DNA from 2 places in the Streptomyces sp. NPDC030296 genome. Region 2 is predicted to be linked to the other one. Evidence: riboswitches for the same ligand, from Rfam matches in the RefSeq annotation. Region 2 holds a riboswitch; the other holds the start of a gene.
The links. A riboswitch is a leader RNA that binds a small molecule or an ion and turns the genes downstream of it on or off. The one in region 2 is predicted to bind cobalamin.
Positions count from the first base shown of each region.

Region 1: linked by a shared signal. The riboswitch ahead of ACZ4Z3_RS11000 (ribonucleoside-diphosphate reductase subunit alpha) and the one ahead of ACZ4Z3_RS25710 (energy-coupling factor ABC transporter permease) in region 2 are both predicted to bind cobalamin.

Region 1 covers NZ_JBVICQ010000003.1:661,419-666,876, forward strand. The annotation lists gene ACZ4Z3_RS10995 (ribonucleotide-diphosphate reductase subunit beta) at 1-347, opposite strand, end outside; gene ACZ4Z3_RS11000 (ribonucleoside-diphosphate reductase subunit alpha) at 347-2,767, opposite strand; cobalamin riboswitch at 2,893-3,016, opposite strand; gene ACZ4Z3_RS11005 (GNAT family N-acetyltransferase) at 3,079-3,585, opposite strand; gene ACZ4Z3_RS11010 (nucleoside hydrolase) at 3,707-4,696, opposite strand; gene mctP (monocarboxylate uptake permease MctP) at 4,905-5,458, opposite strand, start outside.
Region 2 covers NZ_JBVICQ010000009.1:104,434-109,891, reverse strand. The annotation lists gene ACZ4Z3_RS25725 (MFS transporter) at 1-667, shown strand, start outside; gene ACZ4Z3_RS25720 (hypothetical protein) at 720-983, opposite strand; gene ACZ4Z3_RS25715 (DUF1775 domain-containing protein) at 1,053-1,790, opposite strand; cobalamin riboswitch at 2,030-2,213, shown strand; gene ACZ4Z3_RS25710 (energy-coupling factor ABC transporter permease) at 2,244-2,942, shown strand; gene ACZ4Z3_RS25705 (energy-coupling factor ABC transporter substrate-binding protein) at 2,939-3,301, shown strand; gene cbiQ (cobalt ECF transporter T component CbiQ) at 3,308-4,057, shown strand; gene ACZ4Z3_RS25695 (energy-coupling factor ABC transporter ATP-binding protein) at 4,054-4,911, shown strand; gene ACZ4Z3_RS25690 (amidohydrolase family protein) at 4,932-5,087, opposite strand; partial or broken gene ACZ4Z3_RS25685 (L-rhamnose mutarotase) at 5,149-5,458, opposite strand, start outside.

The DNA of each region.
Region 1 (5,458 bases), on a different contig from region 2:
GTGTCCAGCAGCGTCAGATAGAACTGGACGTGGACGGCCTCCTCGAACAGCTGCCGCGACAGATACAGCCGCGCCTCGGGCGAGTTGATGTGCTTGTAGAGCGTCAGCACCAGATTGTTCGCGACGATCGAGTCGCCCGTCGCGAAGAACGCGACCAGACGGCCGATCAGGTGCTGCTCGGCGGGGCTGAGCTTCGCGAGGTCGGCGACGTCCGAGTGGAGGTCGACCTCCTCCACGGTCCAGGTGTTCTTGATGGCGTCCCGGTAGCGCTCGTAGAAGTCCGGGTATCGCATGGGGCGCAGAGTCAGCTCGAAGCCGGGGTCGAGAAGATTCTGGGTGCTGGACATCACTGGCAGGCCTCGCAGGACTCGGGGTTCTCAAGGGAGCAGGCGACGGCATCCGGGTCGGCGGCCTGCTGGACGGGAATGGTCTTCTCGGGCTGGGCTGACGTCTGCGTCTGGCCCTGGGCGGCGCGGGCGATACGGGTCGCCGGGCGCGAGCGCAGGTAGTACGTCGTCTTCAGCCCCGACTTCCAGGCGTACGCGTACATCGAGGAGAGCTTGCCGATGGTCGGCGTTTCCAGGAACAGGTTCAGCGACTGGGCCTGGTCCAGATACGGGGTGCGGGCGGCGGCCATGTCGATCAGGCCGCGCTGGGGGATCTCCCAGGCCGTGCGGTACAGCGCCCGGACCTCGGCCGGGATCCACGCGAAGTCCTGCACGGAGCCGTTCGAGTCGCGCAGCGCCTCACGGGTGCGGGCGTCCCAGACGCCGAGCTCCTTGAGGTCCTTCACCAGGTAGGAGTTGACCTGGAGGAACTCACCGGAGAGGGTCTCCCGCTTGAACAGGTTGGACACCTGCGGCTCGATGCACTCGTACACACCGGCGATGGAGGCGATGGTCGCCGTGGGCGCGATGGCGAGGAGCAGCGAGTTGCGCATGCCGACGGCGGCGACGCGCTCGCGCAGGGCCGCCCAGCGCTCCGGCCAGGTGAACTCCACGCCGTAGTGGTCGGGGTGCAGCACACCGCGGGCCGTCCGGGTCTTCTCCCAGGCCGGCAGCGGGCCGTTGCGCTCGGCGAGGTCGGTGGACGCCTCGTACGCGGCGAGCATGACGCGCTCGGCGATCCGGGTGGACAGGGCCTTCGCCTCGGCCGAGTCGAACGGCAGCCGCAGCTTGAAGAAGACGTCCTGCAGGCCCATCGCGCCGAGGCCCACGGGGCGCCACTTGGCGTTCGACCGGCCCGCCTGCTCGGTGGGGTAGAAGTTGATGTCGACGACCCGGTCCAGGAAGGTCACGGCCGTGCGGACGGTCTCGTCCAGCCGCTGCCAGTCCAGGTCGCCGGTCGTGAGGTCGACGAAGGCGCCCAGGTTCACCGAGCCCAGGTTGCAGACCGCGGTCTCACCGTCGTCCGTGACCTCCAGGATCTCCGTGCAGAGGTTGGAGGAGTGGACGACGTGGCCCGGCTCGGCCGTCTGGTTGGCGGTGCGGTTGGCGGCGTCCTTGAACGTCATCCAGCCGTTGCCGGTCTGCGCGAGCGTCCGCATCATGCGGCCGTACAGGTCACGGGCCGGGATGGTCTTCCGCGCCAGCCCGTCCGCCTCCGCCTTGCGGTACGCGGCGTCGAACTCCGCGCCCCACAGGTCGACCAGCTCGGGCACGTCCGCCGGGGAGAACAGCGACCACTGCTCGTCCGCGTTGACCCGGCGCATGAACTCGTCCGGGATCCAGTGCGCCAGGTTCAAATTGTGCGTACGGCGGGCGTCCTCACCGGTGTTGTCGCGCAGCTCCAGGAACTCCTCGATGTCGGAGTGCCAGGTCTCCAGGTACACCGCGGCCGCGCCCTTGCGCCGGCCGCCCTGGTTCACGGCGGCGACCGAGGCATCGAGCGTCTTCAGGAACGGCACGATGCCGTTGGAGTGCCCGTTGGTGCCGCGGATCAGTGAACCGCGCGAACGGACGCGGGAGTACGACAGTCCGATGCCGCCGGCGTGCTTCGAGAGGCGGGCCACCTGGTGGTAGCGGTCGTAGATGGAGTCCAGCTCGTCCAGCGGGGAGTCGAGGAGGTAGCAGGACGACATCTGGGGGTGTCGCGTACCGGAGTTGAAGAGGGTGGGGGAGGAGGGCAGGTAGTCGAGGCGGCTCATGAGCCGGTACAGAGCGGCGACCTCGTCCACGGACCGCGCGGTGTCGTCCTCGGCGAGACCGCTGGCCACCCGCAGCATGAAGTGCTGCGGCGTCTCCACGACCTTGCGGGTGATCGGGTGCCTGAGGAGGTAGCGGCTGTGGAGCGTGCGCAGCCCGAAGTAGCCGAACCGGTCGTCGGCGGCCGGGTCGACGAGCGCGTCGAGCCGCTCGGCGTGCAGGCGCGTGAACTCCGCCGTGCGGTCGGCGACGAGCCCTTCCCGGTGGCCCACGGCGACGGACTCCGTGAACGTCGTGACGCCCTGGGAGGCGGCCTCGGCGCGGATGGAGATCGTCAGCAGGCGGGCGGCCAGCTTCGAGTAGGCGGGGTCCTCGGAGATGAGGCCGGCGGCCGCCTCCGTGGCCAGCTCGCGCAGCTCCGCCTCGTCCGCCCGAGCGGACCGGCCGCGCAGCGCGGCGGTGGCGACCCGGCCGGGGTCGGCGTCGGGCAGGTCGGCGGTCAGCTCGGTCAGGGTCCGCAGCAACGCGGCCCCGGGACCGTCGGTCTCCGTCGCCGGGGTGGCGGAAGCCGGTCCGGCGGGGGCCGGGGTGGCTGAAACCGGGTCGGCTGGCGCGATGGTCACGTGGGGGCTCTCCCTCGCTCGGCACGGGGCTTCGCGGAGGGCAGGCAGCAGCACACGAGCGCACGGGGGCGTCGCGTCCACCGGCCCACTCCACGAGGCCCGGACGTCAGGGCACCCGGACCGGACGGCCGGGCGCACTGTCGGCAGGTCCTCGGACTGGACTCGCGTGCGAAAACACGCAAGTACACCGTTGCGGGACAGTTCCGGATTCGCACCGGATTCCCCTGCGGCGACAGCGAGCATGAGCATACATCTTGTGTTGGGTCGCCGGTCCACCCCCAGATGTTGTGTCGCGGTGACTTCGGAGCGTGTCATAGCGTCAACTCATAGGTGAGCAGCGTCAGGTCCGGGAGGTGCGGGACGGGGTTCCAGTCGCGTGCCGGCGTTCGAACGAAGCCCAGACGTTCGTAGATGCGGTGGGCGGAGTGCATGGTCCGCTGGGTCGACAGCACGACCCGTACACAGCCCTCGACGGCTCTGGCGCGCTCGACACAGTCGCGCACGAGGGCCTCGCCGATGCCGCGGCCGCGGGCGGCGTGGTCGACCGCCAGCATCCGGATCTCGGCCTCCCCGGGGGTGGCGATGTCGGCCATGGCGCCTCCGGCCGGGACGAAGGTCACGCCGCCGACCACCCGCCCCTCCGCCACGGCCACGAGCACCTGGGCCGCGGCGGCCCGCCGCGCCACGTCCCGCAGTTCGCCGAGGTATGCGTCGCTCTCACCGAAGTCCAGCAAGCCGTCCGTCAGGTAGGCCTGTGCGGTGATGTCGCCCAGGTCGGTGTACTCGTCGGGGGAGATGCGCCTGATCGTGATGTCCATGGATCGCAGTCTGCACGAGGAGGCGGTCGGCAGGTCCGCGGTTGTCCACAGGGGCGGTTGATCATGTGATTGTCGGTTCGGCGGGCGCGTTGCGGTGGCGGCCGCGGTGGTGGCGGGCCGGTCAGGGCAGTGCCGGCCAGTGCGGCAGCGTCGTCACGAAGTGCTCGCTGAAGTCGCGGGGGCCGGGGCCGAGGGCGACGCGACCGGTGAGGCGGAGGCGGGCGGTCAGGTCGGCGGACTCGGAGTAGTAGATCCGCCGGGCGTCGGCCGGCACGAACACGGTCTGGCCGCGCGTGAGTTCGCTCGCGCACTCCACGATCACGGCCCCCTCGGCGGCCGTCACGAACGACTCGTCCCCGCACACCCCCACCGCCAGTGGATCGTGCAGCGGACACGTGCCGTCCCCGCCGTGGCGGGTGTAGGCCCGCATGTACGTCCGCATCAGCCGGGCGGCGAGCGCCGTGCCCGGGCCCGCCGCCTCCAGCGCCGCGAGGTCCTCGGGGCGGAACAGCCAGCCGTGGGAGGCGTCCAGGTCGACCATCGTGAACGGGATACCGGAGGAGAGCACGACCTCGGCGGCGTCCGGGTCGGACCAGATGTTGAACTCGGCGACCGGGGTGAAGTTCCCCGGCACCTGCGCGGCGCCGCCCATGAACACGAACTTCGCGACGCGGCGGGCGAAACCGGGATCCTCCAGCAGGGCGATCGCGACGTTCGTGAGCGGGCCGGTGGCGCACACCGTCAGCTCGCCCGCGTACTCGCGGGACAGACGCAGCAGGGCTTGCGCGGAGGACTCCGTGGGGTGCGGGGCGGTGGAGTCGGGCAGGGACTCCTCGCCGAGGCCGGCCCGGCCGTGGAAGGCGGATGCCTCGCGGTAGGGGAGGCGCGAGAGGGGGCGGCCCGCGCCCCGGTGGACGGGGACGTCGGTGTCGATGCGGAGGGCTCGGGCCAGTGCGCGGGCGTTGCGGTAGGTGGCGTCGGCGGGAAGGTTGCCGCCGACCGAGGTGTAGGCCTTGAGGTCCCAGAGGCCTGTGCCGAGGAGGTACTGCAGGGCTACGGCGTCGTCGATACCGGGGTCGCTGTCCAGGACGATCGGTGTGGGGACGGTCACGGGGTCAGGTTAACCGGGGGTACGCCTGCTGCCCCTGCCCTTGCGTCAGCATGGGCTGTGACCCTTCGGGCCGCTTGGGCGCCTATGAAATCGGGTTGTTCGCCGTGTCGGCGGGTGCGGGGTCGTCTTGGTTGCTCGCGCAGGTTCCCGCGCCCCTTTTGGGCCTTCGGCCCTTCAAAGGGGCGCGGGGAAGCTGTGCATCGGAGCGTCAGTGGGTCGAACCCGCCGTCGCCGGAGGCAGTTCCACCTGGACTCCCGCGTCGCCCGCGTCGGCCGTGTAGTCGCTCGGCTTGGTCTCGTCGATGCCGTCGGGGGCCTTGGCCGCACGGAGGACGAAGGTGAGGACCACGGTGACGGCGACGTTGAGGACGAACGCCGTGAGGCCGATGTAGCCGATCTCGCCGATGCCGGGGATCTCCGCGGAGGAGCCGCCGAAGTGCTTCTGGGACGGGTTGGTCGGGGATGCGACGCCGTACGCGGCCAGGGTGCCGTAGATCATGCCGACCGCCCAGCCGGCGAGCAGGGCCCAGCGGTGGCACCAGCGGGTGAAGAGGCCGCCGACCAGGGCCGGGAAGGTCTGGAGGATCCAGATGCCGCCGAGGAGCTGGAAGTTGATGGCGACCGTCTTGTCCATCGTCAGGACGAAGACCAGCGCGCCGACCTTCACCAGCAGCGACACCAGCTTGGAGACCTTGGTCTCCTGCGCGGGTGTGGCGTCCGGCTTGATGAAGTCCTTGTAGATGTTGCGGGTGAAAAGGTTCG
Region 2 (5,458 bases):
CGCCCTGGACCTCGCGGTCGCCGCGGCCGGCGCGATGGTCACCGTCAACTCCGTGGTCTACGTCCGCGATGTGCTGGGCCTGTCCGAGGGCGCCGTACCGCTGGCGCTCGGCGCGTACGGGGCCGGGTCGATGGTGGTGGCGCTGGCACTGCCGCGGCTGCTGGACCGGGTGCCGGACCGGGCGGTGATGCTGCCGGCCGCGCTGCTGCTGACGGTCGTCTTCGCCGGGCTGGGTGCCGTCACCGCTGCCTCGGGCGGCGCGTGGCGGGTGCCCGCGCTGCTCGGCCTGTGGGCCGCGTTCGGCGCGGCGTGCTCGGCGGTGCTCACGCCGACCGGGCGGCTGATCCGGCGGTCCGTACCGGCCGGGGAGCGCACGGCCGCGTTCGCCGCCCAGTTCTCCCTCTCGCACGGCTGCTGGCTGCTGACCTACCCGCTGGCCGGCTGGCTCGGCGCGACGGCCGGACTCGACTGGACGACGCTCGCCCTGGGGTCGATCACGCTGGCCGCCGCGCTGCTGGCCGTACGGCTCTGGCCGGCGCCGCCCGCGACCCATGTGCACTCCGACCTGCCCCTCGGCCACCCACATCTGGCGGACGCCCTACGGGTGCCGACGGGCTGGCGCCACAGCCACGGACGACTCACGGACGGACTCCACGCGGGCCTCTGATGACTCCGGAACAGACGGCTCCCCTGGCAACTCGTTCACGAACGCCGGGAGTTCAGCCCGTCATCCACTTCTCCTCGATCCGGGCGAGGCGCCACACCAGCAGGGCGATCACCCAGGTCGCGAAGAAGAGAGCGACACGTGCGCCTTCTGTCGTCGAGCGGTCGGCCTCCTCAGCCTTGTGCCGGTAATCGGCAGCTGCAACTAGGTCGCAGTAAAGCCCGTGCCATGTTTCGGTCAGGTCGCGGCAGGGCCGGCGGCCGAAGAAGGCCCAAGGCCGTAAGCGCTCGACGCAGGGTCCGTACGGCGTAGCGGGCACCCAGCGCCCTGGCCGGTGTGCCCACCCGACAGCAGGCACAAGGCCGTTCTCGTTCGCGTCGACGGAGGGTCAGGCGGAGCCCTCGCGGCGGCTTCGCCACCACCACAGGCCGCCGCCGAGGACGAGGACGGCCGCGCCGATGCCGAGGGGGACGGCCAGGGGGATGCCGTCGTCGTCGGTGTCGTCCGCCGCGGGCTTCGCCGACGGCGCCGGGGTCTTCTCGGCGCCGCGCTCCGCCGAAGGGGCCGCTGTCGAGGGCTCCTTAGAGGGGCTGGGGGTGGGGCTGACGAGCTTCGCGCCGGGCGCGGCGGGCTTCAGGTCCAGTCGGGGCGCGGGGTGGCCGTGGCCGTGCCCGTCACCGCCGGAGTCGTCCAGTTCGATCCAGCGGTCCACCTTGCCGTCGCTGTAGGACTGCAGGGTCTTGAACACGAGCGACTTGGCGTCGGGCAACTGCCGTACGGTGACCTCGTACTCGGCGTCCTCCCCCACCGCGAGCTTCGGTCCGGAGACGGTGTAGCCCCGGTCGGTGGCGGCGAACTTCCAGCCCTTGGGGCCCTCTTCGTAGGTGACGTCGGCGGGGGCGATGCCCTTCGGCAGGATGACCTCCAGCTTGGTGATGCCGGCCGAGGCGGACTCCGACTCGGCGGAGAAGGTCAGCTCGACGTTCTGGTCGAGGGCGCGGGCGCCCTCCGCCTCGACCTCCGCGTGGGCCGCGGCCGGTGCAGCGGTGGCGACGGCGACCGCGAGCGCGATCGCGGTGAAGACTCCGAGACGGCGCGTGCCGCGTGCCAGGGTCGGGCGGTGCACAGCTGACTCCCTTGTGCCGAAGGTGTGAAGCCTGCATTCAAGCGCAGGGCCCGCGCACCGGCAAAGAGCGGCCCTCGGCACCGGGGGCCGCCGTGACGGCACATCCGTCGTAGGGGGCAGGGGCGTCGGGCCTCCGTGGTGTGCGCCGCGTGGGGCTGCTGGGGTGTGCGCCGGGGTGTGTGCTGTTCACCACCGTCTTCACGCCCCCGTCTGCGCTTGTCAGCGCCCTTGTGCGGGCACTACTGTCACCACGCCTTGGTGAACGGGAAATCCGGTGTGATGCCGGTGCGGCCCTCGCCACTGTGATCGGGAAGTCCGGCTCCAGTCCTCGCGGACAGCCACTGGGTCCTTGTGACCCGGGAAGGCGGAGCACGGGCGGTGGTACCCGTCAGCCAGGAGACCGGCCAAGGCACGTCAACCATCCACGAGGTGCTGGAGAGGGTCTGCTGAGCCATGCACATAGCCGAGGGTTTCCTTCCTCCGGCGCACGCGATCGCCTGGGGTGTCGCGTCCGCGCCGTTCGTCGTCCACGGAGTACGGTCACTCACCCGTGAAATCAGGGAGCACCCGGAGAGCACGCTGCTGCTCGGTGCCTCGGGGGCCTTCACCTTCGTCCTGTCCGCGCTGAAGCTGCCGTCCGTCACCGGCAGTTGCTCCCACCCCACCGGCACCGGACTGGGCGCCATCCTGTTCCGGCCGCCGATCATGGCCGTACTGGGCACCATCACCCTGCTCTTCCAGGCCCTGCTGCTCGCCCACGGCGGCCTGACCACGCTCGGTGCGAACGTCTTCTCCATGGGGATCGTCGGCCCCTGGGTCGGATACGCCGTCTACAAGCTGCTGCGGCGCTACGACGTGCCGCTGATGGTCGCGGTGTTCTTCGGCGCGTTCTTCGCCGACCTGTCCACCTACTGCGTCACCAGCGTCCAGCTGGCGCTCGCGTTCCCCGACCCGAGCAGCGGATTCCTGGGCGCGCTCGGCAAGTTCGGTTCCATCTTCGCCATCACCCAGCTCCCCCTCGCGGTGAGCGAGGGTCTGCTCACGGTGCTCGTGATGCGGCTTCTGACGCAGTCGAGCAAGGGCGAGCTGACGCGGCTCGGGGTGCTCGTGGCGGGCAAGCGGGACACGACGACCGAGGCGGTGGCGCGATGAGCCGGAACACGAAGATCAACCTCCTGCTGCTGGCGGTCGTGGCCGCGCTCGCGGTGCTGCCGCTGGCCCTCGGCCTCGGCGACCACAAGAAGGAACCGTTCACGGGGGCCGACGGGGAGGCCGAGAGCGCGATCACCGAGATCGAGCCGGACTACAAGCCGTGGTTCTCCCCCCTGTACGAGCCGCCCTCCGGTGAGATCGAGTCCGCGCTGTTCTCCCTCCAGGCCGCCCTCGGCGCGGGCGTCCTCGCCTACTACTTCGGCCTGCACCGGGGCCGCCGCCAGGGTGAGGCGCGGGCGCTGGCGAAGCAGCAGGAGACCGCGAAGACGCCGGCCGGGTCCGGCGCCGAAGAGGTCTGACGCCCCGTGCTGCCGATCGACGAGGCGGCGCACAGCAGTCGCTGGCGCCGCCGCCATCCCGTGGACAAGGCCGTGCTCGGGCTCGGTCTCACCGTCCTCGCGATCTCGCTGCCGCCCTGGCCCGGCGCGGCCCTGGTCCTGCTGACGTCGCTCGTCGCGCTGCTGGGACCGGCCGGCGTGCCGCGTCGCCGGCTGTGGCGCGCCTACCGGGTGCCGCTCGGGTTCTGTGTGACCGGGGCGCTGCCCCTGCTCGTCCAGGTCGGCGGGCCCGACGGTTTCGTGACCCTCGCCGAGGGCGGTCCGGTCCGAGCGGCGGAACTGCTGCTGCGGACCTCCGCCGCCTCCCTGGGCGTGCTGCTGTTCGCGTTCACCACCCCCATGTCGGATCTGCTGCCCCGGCTGGCGCGGGCCGGGGTGCCCGCGCCGGTGGTGGACGTCGCCCTGGTGACGTACCGCATGAGCTTCCTGCTCCTGGACTCCGTACGCCGGATCCGCGACGCGCAGGCGGCCCGGCTCGGGCACACCACGCGGGCCGCCACCTGGCGGTCGCTCGCCGGACTCGGCGCGACCGCGTTCGTGCGGGCCTTCGACCGGGCGGCGCGGCTCCAGACGGGTCTCGCCGGGCGGGGCTACGACGGCACCCTGCGTGTCCTGGTGCCCGAGGCACGGGTCTCCGTCCGCTTCACCACGGCCAGTGTGGTCCTCCTCGCGGCCGTGGCCGCTCTCACCTTCGTCCTGGAAAGGCCGCTGACATGAGCGAGCCCGTGCTGGTCGCCCTGCGGGGCGTGTCCTTCGCGTACGAGGACGGCCCGACCGTGCTCAGCGATCTCGACTTCGAGGTGCGGGAGGGCCGCGCGCTCGCCCTGCTGGGCCGCAACGGCAGCGGCAAGACGACGCTGATGCGGCTACTCAGCGGCGGACTGCGGCCCCGCTCGGGCGAGTTGACCGTCGAGGGGCGGCCGGTGTCGTACGACCGCAAGGGTCTGACCGGGCTGCGGACGACCGTCCAGCTGGTGGTGCAGGACCCCGACGACCAGCTGTTCGCGGCATCGGTCGCCCAGGACGTGTCGTTCGGGCCGCTGAACCTCGGGCTGCCCGACGACCAGGTACGGATACGGGTGGACGAGGCGCTCGCCGCGCTCGGAATCTCCGCCCTCGCGGACCGGCCCACCCATCTGCTCTCCTACGGCCAGCGCAAGCGGACCGCGATCGCCGGAGCCGTGGCGATGCGCCCCCGGGTGCTGATCCTCGACGAGCCGACCGCGGGCCTCGACCCCGACGGCCAGGAACGGCTGCTCGCCACCCTGGACGGGCTCCGCCGGTCCGGCACGACCGTGGTGATGGCCACCCACGACGTCGATCTGGCGCTGCGGTGGGCCGACGACGCGGCGCTGCTCACCCCGTCCGGCGCGCGGACGGGCCCGGTGGCCGCGATGCTGGCCCGCACGGACCTCCTCGAACAGGCGGGGCTGCGTCTCCCCTGGGGCATCGCGGTCACCCGGCTCCTGCGCGAACGGGGCCTGCTGACGGACGACGCGCCCGGTCCGCGCACCCCCGACGAGCTGGCCGCGCTGACGGGCGCCACTCCCCCGGTACCGGCCGACGGCTGACCTGGGCCGTGCGGCCGGGGTCAGATCCGCAGGCCGTAGGTGCGGACGGCGCAGCCCGCGAAGACGTCGTGGTGTTCGGCCGGGCTGAGGCCGGAGACCAATGCCTCGGCCGTGTCCAGGACTTCGCGGTAGTCGGAGGCGAGCCGGGAGACGGGCCAGTCGGAGCCGAACATCATCGAGGACGAAGGTGAGCCGGGGCGGGCGCCGGGCGGTAGGGCGTGCCGGGGTCCGTCCCGCTCACAGCTCCCCCACCACGGGCAGTGAGGCGTGGGAGCCGTCCGCGGAGTAGTCGTGGACGACGTCCAGGAGTTCCGCCATGCGGGCCCGCCAGGCGATGTTGACGGGCAGCTTCTCCAGCTCCGCGATCATCGCCGGGTAGCACTCGACCTCCAGGACGTGGAAGAGGTCGGTGCCTCCCCCACGCTCGGCTCCGCTCGCGCGGGGGACCCCCAACGCCAGATCGTCCACGCGCTGACCCCGGCGGCGCGGATCGCGGCGGTCAGTTCCTCGGGTAGCTCGCGGTGCGCCGCCGCCTCGTACTCGGCGA